Regions from separate parts of the Exiguobacterium sp. s157 genome, predicted to be linked through region 2. Evidence: a T-box and tRNA genes for the amino acid it is inferred to sense, from the RefSeq annotation. Region 2 holds a T-box; the other holds one or more tRNA genes.
The links. The T-box of region 2 lies ahead of argS (arginine--tRNA ligase). A T-box ahead of a tRNA ligase gene usually reads a tRNA of that ligase, here a tRNA-Arg.

Region 1: it encodes a tRNA-Arg, which carries the amino acid that the T-box ahead of argS (arginine--tRNA ligase) is inferred to sense. The anticodon was not compared.

The regions. Positions count from the first base shown of each region.
Region 1 covers NZ_JACSLQ010000007.1:82,508-93,096, reverse strand. Annotated here, with positions in the region: gene KNP67_RS12920 (gluconeogenesis factor YvcK family protein) at 1-450, shown strand, start outside; gene whiA (DNA-binding protein WhiA) at 482-1,435, shown strand; gene KNP67_RS12910 (hypothetical protein) at 1,523-1,759, shown strand; gene KNP67_RS12905 (DUF2179 domain-containing protein) at 1,855-2,370, shown strand; gene KNP67_RS12900 (hypothetical protein) at 2,433-2,873, shown strand; gene clpP (ATP-dependent Clp endopeptidase proteolytic subunit ClpP) at 2,913-3,488, opposite strand; tRNA gene KNP67_RS12890 (tRNA-Arg) at 3,643-3,715, opposite strand; gene KNP67_RS12885 (RNA polymerase factor sigma-54) at 3,839-4,981, shown strand; gene KNP67_RS12880 (glutaredoxin family protein) at 4,983-5,240, shown strand; gene KNP67_RS12875 (sugar-binding transcriptional regulator) at 5,350-6,378, shown strand; gene gap (type I glyceraldehyde-3-phosphate dehydrogenase) at 6,438-7,445, shown strand; gene KNP67_RS12865 (phosphoglycerate kinase) at 7,544-8,728, shown strand; gene tpiA (triose-phosphate isomerase) at 8,747-9,499, shown strand; gene gpmI (2,3-bisphosphoglycerate-independent phosphoglycerate mutase) at 9,500-10,589, shown strand, end outside.
Region 2 covers NZ_JACSLQ010000003.1:33,866-44,454, forward strand. Annotated here, with positions in the region: gene KNP67_RS07345 (YitT family protein) at 1-157, opposite strand, end outside; gene KNP67_RS07350 (MMPL family transporter) at 411-2,534, opposite strand; gene KNP67_RS07355 (hypothetical protein) at 2,637-3,428, opposite strand; gene KNP67_RS07360 (YycC family protein) at 3,569-3,733, shown strand; gene pulA (type I pullulanase) at 3,752-5,746, opposite strand; gene KNP67_RS07370 (YajQ family cyclic di-GMP-binding protein) at 5,817-6,308, shown strand; gene KNP67_RS15385 (metallophosphoesterase) at 6,305-6,649, shown strand; gene KNP67_RS15390 (metallophosphatase family protein) at 6,553-6,885, shown strand; gene argS (arginine--tRNA ligase) at 6,923-8,605, opposite strand; T-box leader at 8,658-8,870, opposite strand; gene KNP67_RS07385 (GGDEF domain-containing protein) at 9,025-10,589, shown strand, end outside.

The sequences.
Region 1 (10,589 bases), on a different contig from region 2:
ATTGTGCTTGGACCAGGGAGCTTATATACGAGCATCATCCCGAACCTGTTGATTCCGGAAGTGCGCGACGCCATCGTCCGCTCCGGGAAGCCGGTCGTCTATATTTGCAACGTCATGACGCAACCGGGCGAGACGAAAGGGTACGACGCGATGAAGCATTTGAAATCGATTGAGGCGTATCTCGGCAAGTCGACGGTCGACACGATCGTCGTCAATAACGAGCCGATCGAGGACATCTATTTAGAGCGTTACCTCGAGGACGGCTCGGAAGAGGTCCGTTTCGATCGCAAGAAGCTTCGGAACTATGGCACGAATGTGCTCGCCGGTGACATCGTCGACTATAATCGCGATTACATCCGCCACGACTCGGACGCCATCGCCGGCCTCGTCATGCAGCGCGTGCTGCGCATCAAGAAACCACGCTCGTTCCAAGAGCTCGAGCTGAAATAAGTTGTGATTGAACAGAAAGGAGGGGACTGACATGAGCTTTGCCTCTGACGTCAAAAAAGAACTGACGCAACTCGAAGTGACCGATGCCGAGGCGAAAGCGGAACTGTCCGCGCTCGTCCGGATGAACGGGGTCATCTCGCTCGCCTTAGGGCGGGGGATGACGCTCGACGTCTCGACCGAGAACGCCGCCATCGCACGCCGAATCTATTCCCTCATGAAACGGCTGTACGACCATCATCTTGATTTGTTCGTACGGAAGAAAATGCGGTTAAAGAAGAACAACGTCTATATCGTCCGGGTCGCCCAGCGCGCCGAGACGATGTTGAAGGACCTCGAGATTCTCGGGGAGAATTACGAGATGATTCGGACGCTCAACTCGGATATGACGCGCGACGAGAACCTCGCCCGAGCGTATTTGCGCGGGTCGTTCCTTGCCGGCGGGTCGATCAACCATCCGAAGACGTCGTCGTATCACCTCGAGGTGTACAGCCTGTACGAGAACCATAACCAGGCGCTCCGGGACCTCGCCAACCGCTTCGGCTTGAACGCGAAGACGCTCGAGCGGAAGAAAGGGCATATTCTCTACATTAAAGAGAGCGAGAAAATCTCGGACTTTCTGAAACTTGTCGGGGCGACGCGCGGCATGCTCGACTTCGAGGACGCGCGCATCATCAAGGACATGCGCAACTCCGTCAACCGGCTCGTCAACTGTGAGACGGCGAACTTGAACAAGACCGTCGGGGCGGCACTCCGCCAAGTCGAGAACATCAAGTTCCTCGAGCGCACGGTCGGACTCGAAATCTTGCCGGTCAAACTCCGGGAAATTGCCGAGCTACGGGTCACCCATCAAGACGTCTCGCTCCAAGAACTCGGCGAGATGCTCGAGACGGGACCGATCTCGAAGTCAGGAATCAACCACCGGCTCCGTAAAATCGATCAGATCGCGGACAAGGTGCGCAACGGTGAAGAAATCAGCTCATCGTGACGTTGGTTGCGCCAAAACCATTCTTCCTATATAATTAGCAATTGTGTATAGGACTTTAGAAATGTAACTTAAAGGAGCTTCATGATTATGTCGAATGCAAAGAAAAGAATCTCGCTCACGATTGACGCTGACTTAGACCAGGTCATCACGGAGCGTGCGAAACAAATCGGGATCCCGAAAAGCGCCCTCGTCACGTTCGCGACAAGCCTCTTCCTCAACCAATTGCGGGCGGAAGAAGTACTGTCAGGCGACACGAATGCCATCTATCAGGTCATCCGTAAAGACTATGAACTGCTCACGAGCGTTGATAACTTAGACAAATAATTGCGAAAGGCTGACTCCGGTCAGCCTTTTTTGGTTGCATCCGGCCCTGAAATTTGAAATAGTGGTTGTATTGAATTCGAATGGAGGTCGTTCCAATGGGGCAAATCTTGCTCATCCTAGTATTACAACTCGTCTATGTACCGGTGCTGACGCTTCGTACCATCATGCTCGTCAAAGGAAAAACGATGATTGCGGGGCTGTTCGGTACGCTTGAGACGCTTATCTATATCTTCGCGCTCGGCATCGTGTTCCAAGATTTGACGACGCTCGGGATGATCGTCTATGCGGTCGGCTTCGGACTTGGGATTCTCGTCGGCGGTTACGTCGAGCGGAAACTTGCGATCGGCTACAATATGATTCAAGTCCACACACAAGAGTTCCCGGCCGAGCTCATCCAGAAGATGCGCGACAGCGGCTACGGGGTGACGCACTACCAAGGGCAGGGACGTGACGGCATCCGCTATCGTCTCGATGTCTTGGCAGCGCGGACACGGATGAAGGATTTGCGCCAGATGGTCGAGGAGTATGAGCCGAAGGCGTTCCTCGTCGCATTCGATCCGATTGACTTTAAAGGCGGCTATATGATGAAAGGGCTCCGACGCCCGAAATGAACGGGACGACTCACGGAAGTGGGTCGTTTTTTCGTGGAACGGGGAATACAAGAACAAAGGAGATGAGCGGGTTGAGACGAAAAGGGTTATGGATCGTCGTGGTTGGGTTGATTCTCGTCGGCGGCGCGTTGTTGGCCACCTCGTTTTGGAAGTCGGAGTCCTCGATCAAACCGCCGCTCCCGACGGTCCGGGTCGGGTCGGTGACGGCCGAAGTGAAGCAGTCGACGTTCTGCTGGTCCAATGGGGGCGAGGCGGTATGTGAAGACCACGGGTTGCCGGAAGCGGACGACTTGCAGCTCGTGCCCGTCGAACCGGGTGCCGAGATTGATGTCGAGTTCCATGCCGAGCCGTCGAACGTCTCGTTCCATCAAATCATCGACGGGGAGCTCGTACGGTCTGAACCCGTCGTGCCTGACGAACCGGGCGTTTATGTATTCGAGACGGGCGGGGATTGGCCGCAAGGCGATAGCCGCTATGTATTCGGGGTCGAGGTCAAAGAGTAAACAAAAACCCCATTCTCCGAGGAGAATGGGGTTGCGTCATTAACGCGTCATGACTTTGTCGATGAGACCGTAGTCTTTCGCTTGTTCAGCTGACATGAAGTAGTCGCGCTCTGTGTCGCGCTCGATCACTTCAAGCGGCTGGCCAGTGTTGTCGGCCATGATTTGGTTCAATTTCTCACGCATCTTGATGATGCGCTCGGCATGGATTTTGATATCCGATGCTTGACCTTGCGTACCGCCGAGCGGTTGGTGAATCATGATTTCCGCGTTTGGAAGCGCGAAGCGTTTGCCTTGTTCACCGGCTTGGAGCAAGAAGGCACCCATCGATGCGGCCATTCCGATACAAATCGTCGACACGTTCGGCTTGATGAAGTTCATCGTGTCATAAATCGCCATTCCGGAAGTGATCGAACCACCCGGGCTGTTGATGTAAAGTGAGATGTCCTTATCTGGGTCCTCGGCTGCAAGGAAGAGAAGCTGGGCGACAATCGAGTTGGCGACGTTGTCGTCGATTGCACTTCCGAGCAAGATGATGCGGTCCTTGAGCAAGCGTGAGTAAATATCGTACGCGCGTTCCCCGCGACCTGTTTGTTCGATAACTGTTGGAATTAACATTGAATCTGCCTCCTTTATGTAGGTTGTAAACATATCATACCGCTATAGTCAATGTTGGTCAAACGATAGTCATCGTTTTTGACCTATTCCACGGTTTGACGATTCTAAAACGACAAAAGAGGCCAGGCATATGTTGCCTGACCTCTTGCTATGATACACCCGGAGAGATTCGAACTCCCGACACCTGGCACCGGAAACCAGTGCTCTATCCCCTGAGCTACGGGTGCATGTTCTCTGACACGATTTATTATACATTTGTTTTTTTAAAAAAGCAATCCTGTTCGGCTCACTTTTTTTTGAGCGCGATTTCCCGCTGTTCGTTACAATAAGAAGCGAGAGGGGTGTGACCGATGCAACGGCAAGAACAGCAACAACTTCAAACACAACAGCTGACCCAGGACATGGTTCGGCGGCTGCCGATTCTCGAGGCGGACCGGACCGCGATCGCCTTTCAGCTCGGCCGGTTGGCTCGACGCAATCCATGCATCGCCACGGGGAGCGGTGCGGTCGAATGGGTAGCCGATACGGCGAGTGGGTTCGAGGAGCGATTGTTCGAGCAAATCGAGGAAGGGAGCGGGACTGAGGCCCAGCGCGCGCTCCAGAAACGGCTCGTCCTCGCGCTCGACCATCGTGGTCTGCTACCGGAGAGCGACTTCGTGCTCGCCCATCGTTTCGAGGTCGATGTGGCGGACATTGAGGCGGCGCGCCAGGCGCTCTTGTTTCTAGAACCGACAGGGATTGGGGCGAAGAATGAGCGCGACTGCCAATATCGGCATGCGATTGAACATGACGACCCACTCGTCTTGGACGTGTTCGAGGCGCTCGACGCGAACCTTGATGACATCCCGGGACGACTCGACATCTCGGTTGCTGAGTACGAACGGGCGACGCGTATCGTGGCGACACTCCCGAAGACGCCATTATTATATGAAGGAACCGAACCCGTCGTCCCGGAACTTGAAGTCGTCCGTCGTGACGGTGAGCTCGTGACGACATGGTTCAGCCCGACGCTCGATGCGGCTCGGGTCGGGGACGATCGCGAGGCGAAATGGTGGCACGAGACGCTCGAGATGCGGAACGCGACGCTTAAATCGGTGTGGGCCGTCATCGCCGAACGCCAACGCGATTGGTTGGACGGGAAGCTCGTCTTGCATCCGTTGACGCGAAAAGAAGTCGCCGAACAAATCGGCAAGCACGAGTCGACCGTCGGCCGGGCGATTCAAGGCAAGTACGTGACGACCGAAGGCGGCGTGATGGCGTGGCGTCACTTTTTCGTCCGGGCGACGCACGGGCAATCGCCGTTCATGGTGAAGAAGGCGCTCGCCGAACTGATTCAACAAGAGACGTCGCCGCTGAGCGATGCCGCACTCATGCGCGAGCTGGACCGGCTCGGCTATACGGTGACACGACGGACCGTGGCGAACTATCGGGAGGCGCTCGGTTTTGGAAACTCGCGGGAGCGGGAACGACAACTATGGAAAGGAGGGGACTGACATGGTCCTGACGTTATACCGCCGCGCCAACTGTTCGCTCTGCGAGGAGGCACTCGTCATGCTCGAATGGCTCATGGAAGACTATCCGTTCGAGCTCGAGCAGATCGACATCACCGGCAACGAAGAACTTGAGGCGAAGTACTTGTTTGAGATCCCTGTCGTCTTACACGAGGGGCGTGTCATTAGTCAAGGTCGATACGATGACAGTAAAGTTGAAGATTTTGTTAAGTATACGCTTACATCGAAAAAAAACGTTTGAAGGGGTTGCAAGACGGAAAGGTGATTGATAAGATGAAGTCGTAGCGGTGGGACGCAAATATAAAAGTGGGACGAAAATTGTCCACGCTTTAAGTCGAGGGGGAATGAGTATGATCCAGCAGCTGATTCAAGTTCAGAAGCAAATCGTTCCCGACATGCTCGATACGCTCCGACATCGTTACGATATCTTACATTATGTCCGTTTGATGCAGCCGATCGGCCGCAGGACATTGGCCACAAGCCTCGGGCTGACGGAACGAATCCTAAGACGAGAAGTCGACTTCTTGAAAGACCAAGGTCTATTGATGGTCGCTACTCAAGGTATTTCCCTTACGGAATCGGGCCGAAACGTTCTCCGGGACTTGCACGAGGTCATGGGAGAGATCCTAGGCATCTCGGAAGTCGCACGAGAACTCGAGCGCAAACTAGGCGTTCGCCAAGTCGTCATCGTACCGGGTGATTCCGACGAGACGTTCTGGGTCCAGCGAGATATCGGTCGGGCCGCCGTCACGCAACTGAAAGCGCGACTGGCACCGGACGACAATATCATCGCGGTCACAGGCGGGACGACGATGGCATCGGTTGCGGCCATGATGTCGCCCGATAAAAAAGAACGGCCGATGCATTTCGTGCCAGCACGCGGCGGACTCGGAGAAACGCTCGAGTTACAGGCGAACACCGTCTGTTCTCGGATGGCCGACCGGGCCCATGCCGACTATCATTTACTCCACATTCCGGACGAGGTATCGCAAGAGACGTTCGAGCGGATGGTGGAGGAACCTAGCATTAAAAATGTACTGGAAATGATTAGAGCGGCGCGAATTGTGGTACATGGAATTGGTGAGGCGGAAACGATGGCGAAACGCCGTCATGCGTCACCAGAGCATTTGCGGATGATCGAACGGCACGATGCCGTCGCCGAAGCGTTCGGATATTATTTCAACGCGGAAGGTGAAATCGTGCACCGGGTCAAGACGGTCGGGATCCAATTGGAGGAGCTCGACGACATGGACACCGTCATCGCTGTCGCCGGAGGAAAGTCGAAGGCACAGGCGATCGCCGCATATGCGAAACACACGCCGAACATCATCCTCGTCACAGACGAAGGTGCGGCGACAGAATTATTAACTCGTTATTAAAGAGTTGACCCCCGTTGGCTCTTCAATAAATAGCTTCTACCCTAAGGAGGAAATTAACTATGGCAGTAAAAGTTGGTATTAACGGATTTGGACGTATTGGTCGTTTGGCATTCCGCGAGATCATCAAAAACGAAGGAATCGAAGTTGTTGCAATCAACGACTTGACTGACACGAAGATGCTTGCTCACCTTCTCAAGTACGACACGACTCAAGGTCGTTTCGACGGAGACGTTGAAGTACACGACGATCACTTCCTCGTAAACGGCGAGAAAGTCATCACACTTGCTAACCGTAACCCAGAAGAACTTCCATGGGGCGAGCTCGGTGTTGACATCGTACTCGAATGTACTGGATTCTTCACAGACAAAGAAAAAGCGGAGCTTCACTTGAAAGCTGGCGCGAAAAAAGTTGTCATCTCGGCTCCAGCTACAGGTGATATGAAGACTGTCGTTTATAACACAAACCACGACATCCTCGATGGTACAGAGACAGTAATCTCTGGTGCTTCATGTACGACAAACTGCTTGGCGCCAATGGCTAAAGTTCTCCAAGACCAGTTCGGAATCATCGAAGGTCTTATGACAACAATCCACGCTTACACAGGCGACCAAAACACGCTTGACGCTCCACACCCGAAAGGCGACTTCCGTCGTGCGCGTGCGGCAGCAGCTAACATCGTACCGAACACAACTGGTGCGGCTAAAGCAATCGGCCTCGTTATCCCAGAACTTCAAGGTAAACTTGACGGTGCGGCACAACGTGTACCAGTTGCTACAGGTTCACTCACAGAGCTCGTAACAGTTCTTGAGAAAACTGTATCTGTTGACGAAATCAACGCAGCAATGAAAGCAGCAGCGAACGAGTCTTACGGTTACACTGAAGACGAAATCGTATCTTCTGACATCGTCGGAATCACTTACGGTTCACTCTTCGATGCAACACAAACTAAAGTAATGACAGTTGGCGACAAGCAACTCGTTAAGACAGTTTCTTGGTACGACAACGAAATGTCTTACACTGCACAATTGGTTCGCACACTCAAGCACTTCGCTGAAATCGCGAAGTAAGTTCGTGAACTAAATAGAATCAAATAGGAGCGGAAACAAGAGATTGTTCTCCGCTCTATTTATGAAATTGACACGCACGACATATGGAGGCGAAGGTTATGAACAAACAGTCTATTCGTGACATCGATGTAAAAGGGAAACGCGTCTTTTGCCGCGTTGACTTCAACGTTCCACTCAAAGATGGCGTCATTCAAGATGAAACGCGGATTCAAGCGGCACTTCCAACGATCAAGCACTTGATCGACGGCGGCGCGAAAGTCATTTTGGCGAGCCACCTCGGCCGTCCAAAAGGCGAGAAGAACCTCGAGTTCTCACTCGCACCGGTCGCTACACGTCTCGCTGAACTTCTCGGCAAAGAAGTACCCCTCGTCGAAGAGGCGTACGGTCCAGTCGCAGAAGAAGCCGTTTCAAAACTTGGTGAAGGTGACGTCGTCGTTCTCGAGAACGTCCGTTTCTACCCTGGTGAAACGAAAAACGATCCAGAACTCGCGAAAGGTTTCGCGGCACTCGCTGATATCTTCGTCAACGACGCGTTCGGTGCGGCTCACCGTGCCCACGCTTCGACAGAAGGCATCGCGCACCACGTCGACCACGCGGTTGCTGGTTTCTTGATGGAGAAAGAACTTGAAGTCCTCGGCAAGGCACTCTCGAATCCAGACCGTCCGTTCACGGCGATTATCGGCGGATCGAAAGTTGCTGACAAGATTGGGGTCATCGACCACCTTCTTGACATCGTTGACACACTCATCATCGGTGGCGGTCTCTCGTACACGTTCTCGAAAGCACTCGGGCACGAAGTCGGAACGTCACTCCTTGAAGAAGACAAGCTCGACCTCGCTCGTCAATTCATGAAAAAAGCAGAAGACAAAGGCGTGAAGTTCTTGATGCCGGTCGACTGTGTCATTGCGAAAGAATTCGGCGAAGAGACATACGTCGGACCAGTCGATATCGACTCGATCCCTGCGGATCACATGGGTCTTGATATCGGACCGAAGACAGTCGAAATTTACGCGGAAGCGATTCGCGAATCGAAACTTGTCGTTTGGAACGGACCGATGGGCGTATTCGAACTCGATAAGTACGCTAACGGAACGAAAGGTGTCGCTCAAGCACTCGCAGACAGCGACGCATACTCAATCATCGGTGGTGGTGACTCAGCCGCGGCAGCAGCCAAGTTCGGCCTTGCTGACCAAATGAGCCACATCTCGACTGGTGGCGGCGCTTCACTCGAATTCATGGAAGGCAAGAAACTTCCAGGCGTCGAAGCGTTGAACGACAAGTAAAACAGAGGAGGGTTATCGATGCGTAAACCGATTATTGCAGGTAACTGGAAAATGAACAAAACACTCTCGGAAGCCGTCGCTTTCGTAGAGGAAGTTAAAAACAATATCCCGTCAACGGACAAAGTTGACGCGGCGATTGGTGCACCAGCAGTATTCTTGGCCCCAATGGTAGAAGCGGCTAAAGGATCGAACTTGAAACTCAGTGCACAAAACATGTACGACAAAGACAGCGGGGCATACACAGGCGAAATCAGCCCGGCCATGGTCGCTGACCTCGGCGTGACATATGTCATCCTTGGACACTCAGAGCGTCGCGAATACTTCGGCGAATCAGATGCATTCATCAACAGCAAAACGAAAAAAGCGTTCGAACACGGTCTTACGCCAATCGTTTGTGTCGGTGAGACATTGGAAGAGCGCGAAGGCGGCAAGTTCGAAGAAGTCATCAAGACGCAAGTCGAAGGTGGCCTCGCGGACCTCTCAGCTGACCAAGTCAAACAACTCGTCATCGCGTATGAGCCAGTTTGGGCAATCGGCACTGGTAAATCAGCGGACGAAGCAGATGCGCAAAGCTCATGCAAATATGTTCGTGACGTGGTAAAAGGTCTTTACGGTGAAGACGTGGCGGCTGCGGTTCGCATCCAATACGGCGGTTCTGTAAAACCTGAGAACATCAAGGAGTATATGGCACAAGAAGACATCGACGGCGCACTCGTCGGCGGTGCTTCACTTGAAGCTGCTTCGTTCCTCAAGTTGTTGGAGGCGATTTAAATGGCAAGACCAGTCGCCCTCATCATCTTGGATGGTTTTGGAATGCGGAACGAGACGTTCGGTAATGCGGTCGCTGCGGCGAACAAACCGAACTTCGACCGCTTCTGGGAGCAGTATCCACATACGCTCTTGAACGCGAAAGGCGAGTACGTCGGCCTTCCGGAAGGTCAGATGGGGAACTCGGAAGTCGGTCACTTGAACATCGGTGCCGGCCGGGTCGTCTATCAGTCACTTTCACGCGTCAACAACTCCATCAAAGACCGTTCACTCTTCGACCGCCAGGCGATGAATCACTTGGCCGGACATGTGAAAAAGTATGATTCGAGCCTCCACATCATGGGCCTTGTCTCAGACGGTGGGATTCACTCTCACATCAACCACATGTACGCCATCGTCGAGTTTGCAAAACTTCATGGTATCGAAAAAGTATTCATTCACGCTTTCACGGACGGCCGTGACTGTGATCCGAAATCAGGCGCTGGCTTCCTCGAACAGACGGAAGCGAAGCTCGCTGAACTCGGACTCGGTCAAGTCGCTAGCGTGTCTGGACGTTACTATGCCATGGACCGCGACAACCGTTGGGAACGCGTCGAGAAAGTATACGACGTGCTCGTCAACGCAAAAGGCGAAGTCGGCACGAATGCAGTCGACGTTCTTAAACAGTCGTATGCAGACGGCTTAACGGATGAATTCGTTCTTCCGACGGTCATCGAGAAAGACGGTCAACCGATTGCGACGATTAAAGACAACGACGCAATCATGTTCTTCAACTTCCGTCCGGACCGGGCGATTGAACTTGCGAAAGTGTTCAAAGAGAAGACCGGCTTCAAAGGCTTCGAACTTTCGAGCGCACATCCAGAGAACATCTTACTCGTCTCGATGACGAAATTCTCGGATGAAATCGACACGGACATCGTCTTCCCACCAGAAGATTTGAAAAACACGCTCGGTGAGACTCTCGCCGCGCAAGGGTACAAACAGCTCCGCGCTGCGGAAACTGAGAAATACCCGCACGTCACGTTCTTCTTGAACGGACAACAAGAAACACCGTTCGAAGGTGAAGATCGTTTCCTCGTACCGTCACCGAAAG
Region 2 (10,589 bases):
CGATCATCGAGATCGCCGGATCGATATCAAATAAATAGCGGCCGAGCAATGCTAGCCCGACAAAGCCCCCTTCTGCCAAACCAAACTGTTCATTCAAATAATAATAACCGAACGCCATGATCAGCGTTCCGAGCACTATGGTAGCAACTCGTTTCATTCCGATTGTCCTCCCCGTTTTCAACGGAGAGGAGGATCCTCAGTCGTAGCCGCGGTTCCATCTGTTCCATCTCCGATCTTCCGTTTGTTGATTTTTACATTGATGTCGCTTGTAAAAACTCAACGCTAGAAGTCCGGTAATTGAAACAGAGGCCATGTCCTCTCGGTATCCATAAAGACCTTCCTTTCCCAAATTGCGCGTAATCATGAGACTATTTTAACATACTCTCGCGATTGTTTCATTAAATGTATATTTAGTGTAGATTACGTTTCGGTAAATCTTTCTTACCGAACCACCACCAGTTCCAGTCCCCGAGCAGTTTCATCAAAGATGGGACAAGTAAAATCCGGATGATTGTCGCATCGATAAAGATCGCGAGCGCGATGCCGACACCGAGCTGTTTGATCGGACTGACACCGGTAAAAGCGAACGCCCCCGTGACGACAATCATGATGACTGCGGCCGACGTGATGATTTTACTCGTCTTGGCGAGTCCCATCTCCGTCGCGTAATCGTTATCCCCGGTCTCCCGATAATATTCCTCAATCCGCGAGACGAGAAACACCTCGTAGTCCATCGATAGGCCGAACACGAGCGAGAAGATGAACACCGGGGTCAAGATACTGATCGTCTCGGCATCGTACACATAGCCTGATTCGAAGATGATGACGAGCAGACCGAACGTCGCCCCGAGACCGAGCACGTTCATGATGATCGCCTTAATTGGAATCAAGACCGAGCGGAACGCCCACATGAGAATGACCATTGTCGCCAAGATGACAGTCACGACCGCATACGGGATGCTGTCATAAATCTCTTCATAAATTTCTTCGTTGAACGCGGCTGGTCCCCCGACGTCAAAACCGCTCTCGCGCCAATCTCGGACGAACGCCTGCGCGTCTTTATCACTCGGCGGGACGTTGAAACTAACGTTGACGAGGGCAAGGTCTGTATTCCCTTCGAGCGTGACGAGACGTTCGAACGCCTCGAGCTGCTCTGGTGCCGCTTCAGCGAGTTGTTGGAATTCGGCTGGTTCGAGACCGGATGCCGTCAAGAACGTCGTGACGTTGTCGACAATCGGATCCTCGGATAGCTCATCGGTGAGTGCAGTCAATTCATCGAGAATCATCGAATCGGTCAAGTCATTCGTCTCAAACAAGAGCACCGCATCGGTCGACGTCTCCCCGAACACGTCGTCCCACCGCTCAAGGGCGGCCCGTGACTCGTACGAGGTCGGGAGTGCATCGGCGTCCGGGATGTTCAGTTCGAGGTCACGAACGAACCAGAGGCTTGGCAGTAGCAGCAAGAGCGCGACGAGTGTCATCGTGACGGGACGTCTCATGACGAAACGGGCCAACTTCTGCCACCGTACTTCAGAACGCGTCTCATTCGTTTTGATAAGACGCCCTTTATTGATCGCATCTCCGACGATATATAAGGCGGACGGCAACAGCGTGAGCGCCGATAAGACCGCACCGGCCACCGCAATCAGCGCACCGAGCGCGATGGCTTGGAACACGTCGACTTGGATGAACAACAACCCGGCCAGTCCGACGAACACACAAAGCCCTGAGAACAGAATCGAACGTCCGGCCGTCGCGACCGTTCGGACGATGGCTGCCTCTCGCGACTTCCCATGTGCGAGCTCTTCCCGGTAACGGTTGACGAGCAATAGGGAAAAATCGATGCCGAGCGCGATGGCGATCATCGCGACCGCATTCAAGACGAAAATAGACAGTTCCATCGTTTGGGCAAAGAAGAACAACGAGCCGGCAGCCACGATGAACGTAATCAATCCAACGAATAACGGCATGACCGCGGCGAGCGGCGTCCCGAAGACGAGCAAGAGGACGAGCAACGCGACCGGGATTCCAATCAACTCGGCCCGAATCAAGTCATTCTTTGACGCTTCATTCAAGTCATCCGCGAAGACCGGCTCTCCGGTCAATCGCAAGTCTGTATCCGTATCTCGAATCAAGGCGTTGCGAACGTCATCGATTGACGCCTCGGCCGTATCGTAATCCTCGAACTCGAGCAATAAGTAAGCTGCGTCCCCTGAGCGGGCATCGGGATTCTCGGCTGGCGTGATCACGCCGTCGACCCCATCGACGTCAATCAGTCGATCCCGTTGCTGCTCGATGACCGTATCAAGGTCGCCACCTTCCAACAAGACGATCATCGAGGCCCCGGCCCGGTCGAACCGGTCGTTCAACGTATCTTCCACTTGGGCGAAGCGCCCGTCTTGAATCGCAAATCCATTGCCGCGCAGTTCACTTGGCAACTGTAATCCGAAATATACCGATACCGCGAGCAATACCGTCCAAATCAACACGACAGCGTAGCGCCATCGGACTAACGCTTGTCCTAATCGTTCCATCCCTGTCCACTCCTCTCCATCTAAGAAGACTGTTCCCGTTTTTAGACGAGATTCTGTAAGCCTTCGTAAAAAAATCCTGAACCATGCCCTGGTCCAGGATTGTCAACGCTCGAACACTTGCAGCCAACTATGGCAGAAGCGACGCGGCGTCGATAGGACGACAAGTCTGTCGCCCGGCTCGTCCAATAAGACGACTTTCAACAATTCGGTCTCGGCACATACTTCTGATGAGAACACTTCACAATCGCGCTCAAACAGTTGGAACGATGTCATCGAGGTGATGGCGGTCGTCACACCCATTTGATCGACGATGACCAAGTCACGGTCACCCCCGTATGGAATCTTCCAACGCGCGCCCGCTTCGACGTCCTCGACCATGAACTGTTGATTCCGTTCATCGTACAAGGTCACGAGGCCAGGTGCCGTGAATCGTTCGAAATCATAGGTCGATTGATATGCGAGTTCGATGATGTTCCCGAACTCCGGGATCTCCTCGTAACGGCTATACCGAAACGTGTGATCGTTCAAGTTCAAGGCGACGATATCTGATTCGGCCGAGTACAAATACAAATCGTCCCCTGACCAGTAGTGCAGGTTACTGAACCAATCGTCATGGAACGTCCGTGGAATTGGGTGACGTTCCATCGTCCCGTTCGTCAAATCCATGACTCCGTATGTCTGCAAATCTCGAAATAGCGCGACGGCTCTTCTACCATGTGGTTCAATATATAGTGCGCAAGGTGCCCATTTCCACTCGAGTTCCCATCGGATTTGGAACGTCTCGTCAAAAAACAGAAACCCGGTTTGCGCCAAATACAACATCCATCCTCCACCAACGCGCTCTAACCATTCAACCGTTTGATGAAATTGATAGTCTGCTACTTGTTTGTACATTTGATCACTTCCTAGTTTCAGCTTAGCAACGCACGACGCATTTTTCGATTTTGAATGTGTTCACAGAACACATTCTCCATCTGTCCGCTTTTCCTGTATACTGGCAGTAGCATACCCGTAATTGGAAAGGAGGAACCCTCATGCGCCCACTTCAACTCTCTCCCGAGACGGCGGTTGAGCTTGCCAAAAAGCTAAACGTCCCACTCGAGGAACTCATGCATATGCCAAAACACATCATCGTCAAAAAGATGATGGAGCTCGAGGCAGCCAAAACTGAAACGAACGAGGAAAAGGAGACGGAATGACGTCTCCTTTTTTCGCGCTTACTGTTGTTTCGGTTTCCGTTTTTTCGCAACATACCAGAGACCGAGGATAGCCAAGGCAGCTCCACCGGCGACCGCATATTTGCTGTAATCCGGACGGCGTTCCGTCACGACGAGTGTCGATAACGGCGCGACCGTGACATGCCGCTCCTCGAGGAGACGTGGTGCCGTCAAATTGACGGTGTGATCTTCGACATGGACCTCGAACTTGCCGGACGGGAGTTTCACCTCGACCGCTTCTTCGAGTCCGTTATGGTATACGAGATGGCGTTCGACGTAACCTTCGACGTGGCGACTCAGTTCAAAGGCGATGACGCCCTCTTCTTCATCGAAGAAACGTAAATGTTTACGAATCTGTTCCGCGTTCTCAAGACGAAACAACGGATATTGTTTGCGCAGGCTGATCAAGCCCTTCACATATTCGACGCTCGGCGTCTCTTGCTCGGCCCGCGTCCAATCCAAACGGTTGACGACCTCCCCCGAATTGAAGCTGTTCTCGTCCCCGTCTTTTGTGCGGAAGAACTCTTGACCGCTATGCAGGAACGGGATGCCTTGACTGAGCAACACAATCGATGTCGCGAGACGATGCCGGCGGCGGCGTGTCGTCTCATCGTCGTCCGGATTCGTAACGGCCAGTTTGTCCCAAAGCGTCAAGTTGTCATGGCACTCGACATAGTTCACGACTTGGTTCGGTTCGTCAGCAAAGCTTTGGCTCGTGACTGCACCGGCAATCCCACGTTTGACGTCCGCCGTCATATCCGCGTTGCCGCTGATCCAACCTGGCAAGTCTTCGATGAACACATCCCCACGGACACCGTCGCGAATCGCGTCGTTGAACTGGGCGATGCGCGGCATCTTATGGGCGTTATGTTGGTTCGCTTTTTTACGGACCGGAAGCGGTGTGTCGAGATCCCAGCCTTCTCCGGTCACGAGAATCGATGGGTCGACGCGATCGAGCGCCTTGCGGACCTGGTTCATCGTCTTGACGTCATGGAGTCCCATCAAATCGAAGCGGAAGCCATCAATCATGAACTCTTTCGCCCAATACGACACACATTCGACGATCAATTTGCGCATCATCGCCCGTTCGGACGCCGTATCGTTCCCGCACGCCGAACCGTCGGCGAGCGTACCGTCCTCGTTCAAGCGGTAATAGTAGTCCGGTACGAACTGTCCGAGCGGCGTCGTCAATGTATCATACGTATGGTTGAACACGACGTCCATGATGACACGGATGCCACGATCGTGAAGTGCTTGAATCATCGCTTTCAACTCGATGATGCGAGCGGCCGGATCATCCGCTGAGGAAGCGTATGAGCCTTCGACGGCAAAATAGTGGACCGGGTCATAGCCCCAATTATAATTCGCCTCACTCTCGCGTGACTCATTCACTGAACCGTAATCGAAGAACGGCATGAGTTGGAGATGCGTGACGCCGAGCCCTGTAATATAGTCGAGACCCGTCGGATAACCCGTCGGTGTCTTCGTTCCGACTTCGGTCATCCCGAGGAATTTCCCGCGATGCATGACACCACTGTCCGGATGACTCGTCAAATCACGGACGTGCGCTTCATAGATGACCGCTTCTTGTGACGAGTGGAAGAGCGGACGTTCTTTGACCCAATGGTCTGGGTTGAGCGTAGATGGGTCGAGCAGACACCCGCGCTTCCCATTGACCCCGACGACTTTTGCATACGGGTCGAGCGATTCGATACGCTTCCCAGCTACGACCGCCTCGAACACATAAAACTGACCTTCGAACAAAGCACGATCGAGTTCGATGACCCACGTCCCTTTCTCGGCCCGTTCTAACGACAACCGTTCGAACTTCCGCGCTCGCGGTGTCCGGTAAAGTTTTACCGTCATCTCTTCGGCAACCGGTGACCAGACCCGCAACCGGATGAGGTCACTTTTAAACGTCACCCCGAGGTCTTTGCCGTGATATGCCATATGGTCTAAATCTACATTTGTCTGTTGATCGATAGTATGTTCCATCTCTTTCACTCCTTCACTACTTCAAATCTGCTATCATTATAACAAAACCCTTGTAAAGGATGGATGAAACATGGCAAAAGACAATTCTTTTGATATTGTGTCAGAAATGAACCTCGAAGAAGTGAAGAACGCGATTCAAATCGCCGAGAAAGAAATTTTGAACCGTTACGACTTTAAAGGTTCGAAAAGTGAGATGTCACTTGATAACGGCGACCTCGTCCTCGTCTCAGATGACGACTATAAGCTCGAGCAATTGAAAGACGTCATGATCACGAAATTGATTAAACGTGGCGTACCGACGAAAAACCTTGATTATCAAAAAGTGGAACGTGCGCTCGGCGGCACAGTGCGTCAACGCGTCAAATTGAAGAGCGGCATCGATAAAGACGATGCGAAAAAAATTAACAACGCCATCAAAGAATCAAAACTGAAAGTGAAGTCACAAATTCAAGACGATCAAATCCGTGTGACAGCCAAGTCGCGCGATGACCTTCAAGCCGTTATGCAGCTCGTCCGTGAGCTCGAATTGTCCGTCGATGCCCAATTCACAAACTACCGATGAAACTCGCCATCATCAGTGACCCACATGGTTCGTTTGATGATTTGAAAGCCGTGCTCGAGTCGGTCCGCCGCGAGACGGAGCACCTCCTTTGCCTCGGCGATCTGTACGAGTGTCATATCGGTAAGAAACGGCGCAATGAGCGCTTCCATGAAGTGTCCGATGTGGTGACGTACGACCCCCTGACTACGAGGCGCTCCTCACCTTCCCTAGCCTGCGCGGCAATCAAGAAGAGCGGATTGACGAAGTGCTCGTCGTGTCGCATCCGGTCAAGACACGAATCGCCTTATTACCGGAGCAGACGACGCTCGATGAGGCGCTATTCTTGCATGGACACCAAGTAAAATGGAGTCCGGACTGGGAACCGCTTGTCGAGAAAGGGAAGTATCCGCTCGTCTTTATCGGACACAGCCATATTCCGGGGATTTACCGGAAAGGTCGCTCGATTCCCTGGGAAATCGGGAAGCCGTTCACCTTGAAGAAAAAACGGTACGTCATCAATGTCGGCGCCGTCATCTTCGACCGGGAATGGTGTCTGTATGATACAAAAGCCCGGACGGTCACACGCATGAAGGCATAGGAAAAGGGACCCCCTCAAAAGGGTCCCTTATTTGTCCTTACATTTCTTCTGGAGCTTGAACACCGATCAAACGGAGTCCTTCCGTCAATACGATCGTCACCGCTTTGACGAGGGCGAGACGTGATTGTTTGCCTGCATCTTCTTCAAGGACACGGACATGACCGTAATACTTGTTGAACGCTTGCGCCAAATCGAGCACGTAACGGCTAATGATCGATGGTTCGCGGCGTTCGTGGGCACGTGTGATGACGTGCGGGAACGCGTTGAGCATCGTCACGACGCCCCACGTGTGGTCGTCGTTTGCGCCAGTGAACGTCGAGCCGTCATAGTTGCCTTTACGAAGGAGCGAGTTCGCACGCGCGTTCGTGTACTGCACGTACGGGCCCGTCTCACCTTCGAATTTGAGCATGCTATCGAGGTCGAACTCGATGTTGTTGATGCGTTCATTCTTCAAATCGTGGAAGATGACCGCGCCGACACCGACCATGCGTGCCACGTCGTCCGCGTTCGCAAGTTCCGGGTTCTTCTGAGCGATGTTCGCTTGTGCTTTCTCGATTGCTTCTTTGAGCACTTCCTCGAGCAAGACGATGCGACCTTTACGTGTCGACATCTTCTTCCCTTCTTGCAAAATCAAGCCGAACGGCACGTGATGCATGCCATCGACGAAGTCATAGCCGAGCTTGCGCAAGACTGAGAACAGTTGTTTGAAGTGAAGCGCCTGCTCACCGCCGACGACGTAGTTCGCCTGGACGAAGTTGTACGTCTCATGACGATAGACGGCAGCTGCCAAGTCGCGTGTCGCATAAAGCGTCGCGCCGTCTTTCTTTTTGATCAAGCATGGTGGCAAGTTCTCGTCCTCGAGTGAGACGACCATCGCCCCTTCACTTTCGACGAGAAGGTTTTTCTCTTCGAGCATGGCGACGACACGATCCATCTTGTCGTTATAGAACGCTTCCCCGTTAAAGCTGTCGAATTCGACACCGAGGAGGTCATATACTTTTTGGAACTCTTTGAGTGATTCTTCGCGGAACCACGTCCAAAGCTCAGTCGCTTCCTCGTTACCGTCTTCGAGTTTCTTGAACCACGCACGGCCTTCATCCTCAAGTTCCGGTTGTGTCTTCGCTTCTTCGTGGAAATGGACGTAAAGCTTCAAGAGCTCAGCAATCGGATGTGCCCGGACCGCTTCCTCGTCGCCCCATTTTTTATAGGCGACCATCAGTTTACCGAACTGTGTGCCCCAATCCCCGAGGTGGTTGATGCCGACGACGTCATAGCCGTTTTTACGGGCGATTTGGTTGATGGCATTCCCGATCACCGTTGAACGAAGGTGTCCCATCGAGAACGGTTTGGCGATGTTCGGTGACGAGAAATCGGTGACGATTGTCTCGTTACGTGTCGCATGCGTCGCATAGTCCGCTTGTTCATCGAGCACCGTGTTGATGATTTCTTGTGAGACGACGTCACGGCTCAAGAAGACGTTCACATACGGGCCGGCCGCCTCGACTTTCGTGAACAACTCGTCGTTCAAGTCGTTCGCGATATCCGTCGCGATCATGACCGGTGCTTTACGATAGGCTTTCGCAAGTTGGAAACACGGGAAAGCAAGGTCCCCGTGTGCCTCATGTTTCGGTTTTTCAATCAATGCTTCAATCTGGTCGAGCGTCAACTCGTCCCCGATGACACGGGACAAGGCTTCCGCATATTTGCGTTCATAACTCATTCTAATTCCTCCTTATCATTTGTTCATAAAAAAAACGCCCTTTGCACAGATGCAAAGAGACGGGATGGCCCGCGGTACCACTCTTCTTGCCTGCTTGACGCAGACCGCTTTATCGGTGATAACGGGGGTCCCCCGGCTACGCCTACTCAAGTTCGGATAGCATCTCAAAAGTGCGTTTCGCGATGTTTGTCAGCCTAGGCTCTCACCAATCCCTAGGTCGCTTTGTTGACGGAACGATCGTTACTCTCTTTTTCATCGACTTTCGTCTATGTGGTTGAAAAGCAATTTCATTATAGAGGATATTTCATATAGACTCAATGCTAGAATTCCGCCATTATGATGGATAGGCAGGACTCAGGCGTGATTGTGCCGAATCTCCTACCATACATAATTGAATTTTTCCCACATAGGAGGGAACCATGAACCATTTCCGCAAGATGTCCGTCCTTGGTTGGAGTATTTGGAGTATGCTATTCGGTTTGACGCTCATCTTGTTCGCTACAGGCGTATTGAACATGCCGGCCATCGAGCCGTTACCGTTCATCTTGATCGCGTTGCTCGTCATTATTTTTCAAATGGACTCCATTGAACGGAAAGGCGTCTACTTTACCTTTTCAGAAAGTATCGTCTTAATTATTTTTCTATTCTTTGATTTTGAGACAGCGCTGTTCGTCAATCAGATTGGACTACTCGTCTTCCAGTTCGTCAACTTGAAACCGCGCGTCGCGCTTCGACGGTTCCGTTTTACGTATCCGTGGAATGCCATCACGTCATTTTTGGAAATCGCCATCCCGGCCAGCGTCTACTTGGCACTTGGTGGTGTGACCGGTCTCGGATTCTATTCCCAAGAATCGTTCCTCCCGCTTGCCGGTTTGATTATTGCCATCATTTTGAACACGGTCGTCCAAAAGTATCAAGTCGGCTGGTGGTTCCGCGTCGACATCCCGGTCCGCGACTTTTTAAGCATCGCGTTTTACACGTATATCGTCAGTCTCGTCTTCATTTTGGCGGCCTCGCTCTTCCGGGAGACAAACTTGCTCGTCGTCAGCAGTATCGCCGCCGCACTCACGTTCTTTATTAAGCGACTCATCATTCAAAAAGGTCGACAAGACGCCTTCAAATCGTTGATTGAACAATATGATGAAGCAAAAGAAGCCGTATCGCTATCGCAAAGCGAGGCACAAGCCATCGAAGTGTTCCTCAGTCAATGTGAGCGACTCAACGAGTACGATGAAGGGTACGTCGAGTTCAAACTGTTTGATCGCACACTTTACTTTGATTTGAAGACGCGCCAGCCGATCGATCGCCATGTCGTCTTTGAATTACTCGATGCAACCTATCCGAACGAAGCCTCGGTCGAGTACGAGATGCGCTTCGAATGGGACGCCCCGCTGTCGAACGAATTTAATGAAGACTATCATAGCTTCATCTCGGTCCGTTCCGAGGAAATCGAAGGAATCCGCACGTGGATTGTGATGACGGGCGAGCACGTCTATGGCTATCCGCCCATCATTCAACGCGAGATTGTCAAACTGCTCAAGTCGTTCAATCGGACGATCAGTCGTTGTCATGAACGCGACCGCCTCTATACTGAGAGCCGGACGGACAGCTTGACGCTGCTTGCCAATGCGCGGGCTTTTTATGAATACGGGATTCAACAGATCTCGGACGGCTCGATGTATCCGATTTCCGTCGCGATGCTCGATATCGACTTCTTCAAAAAAATCAATGACACGCACGGTCACCAAGTCGGAGACAGTGTGCTCCAAGAATTCGGTCGCCGCATTCGTCAAGTGCTCCGCACCGAAGACTTTGCCGCCCGTTACGGCGGTGAAGAGTTCATCTTGCTCTTAAACCGTTGTGATGTTGAGGCCGCCGTCGAGATCGCCGAGCGCATCCGCCAACAAATCGAGAACAAACCGTTCCACGTCGACGGAATCGATATACCCGTCACCGCTTCAATCGGTGTCGATACGATTCAGTC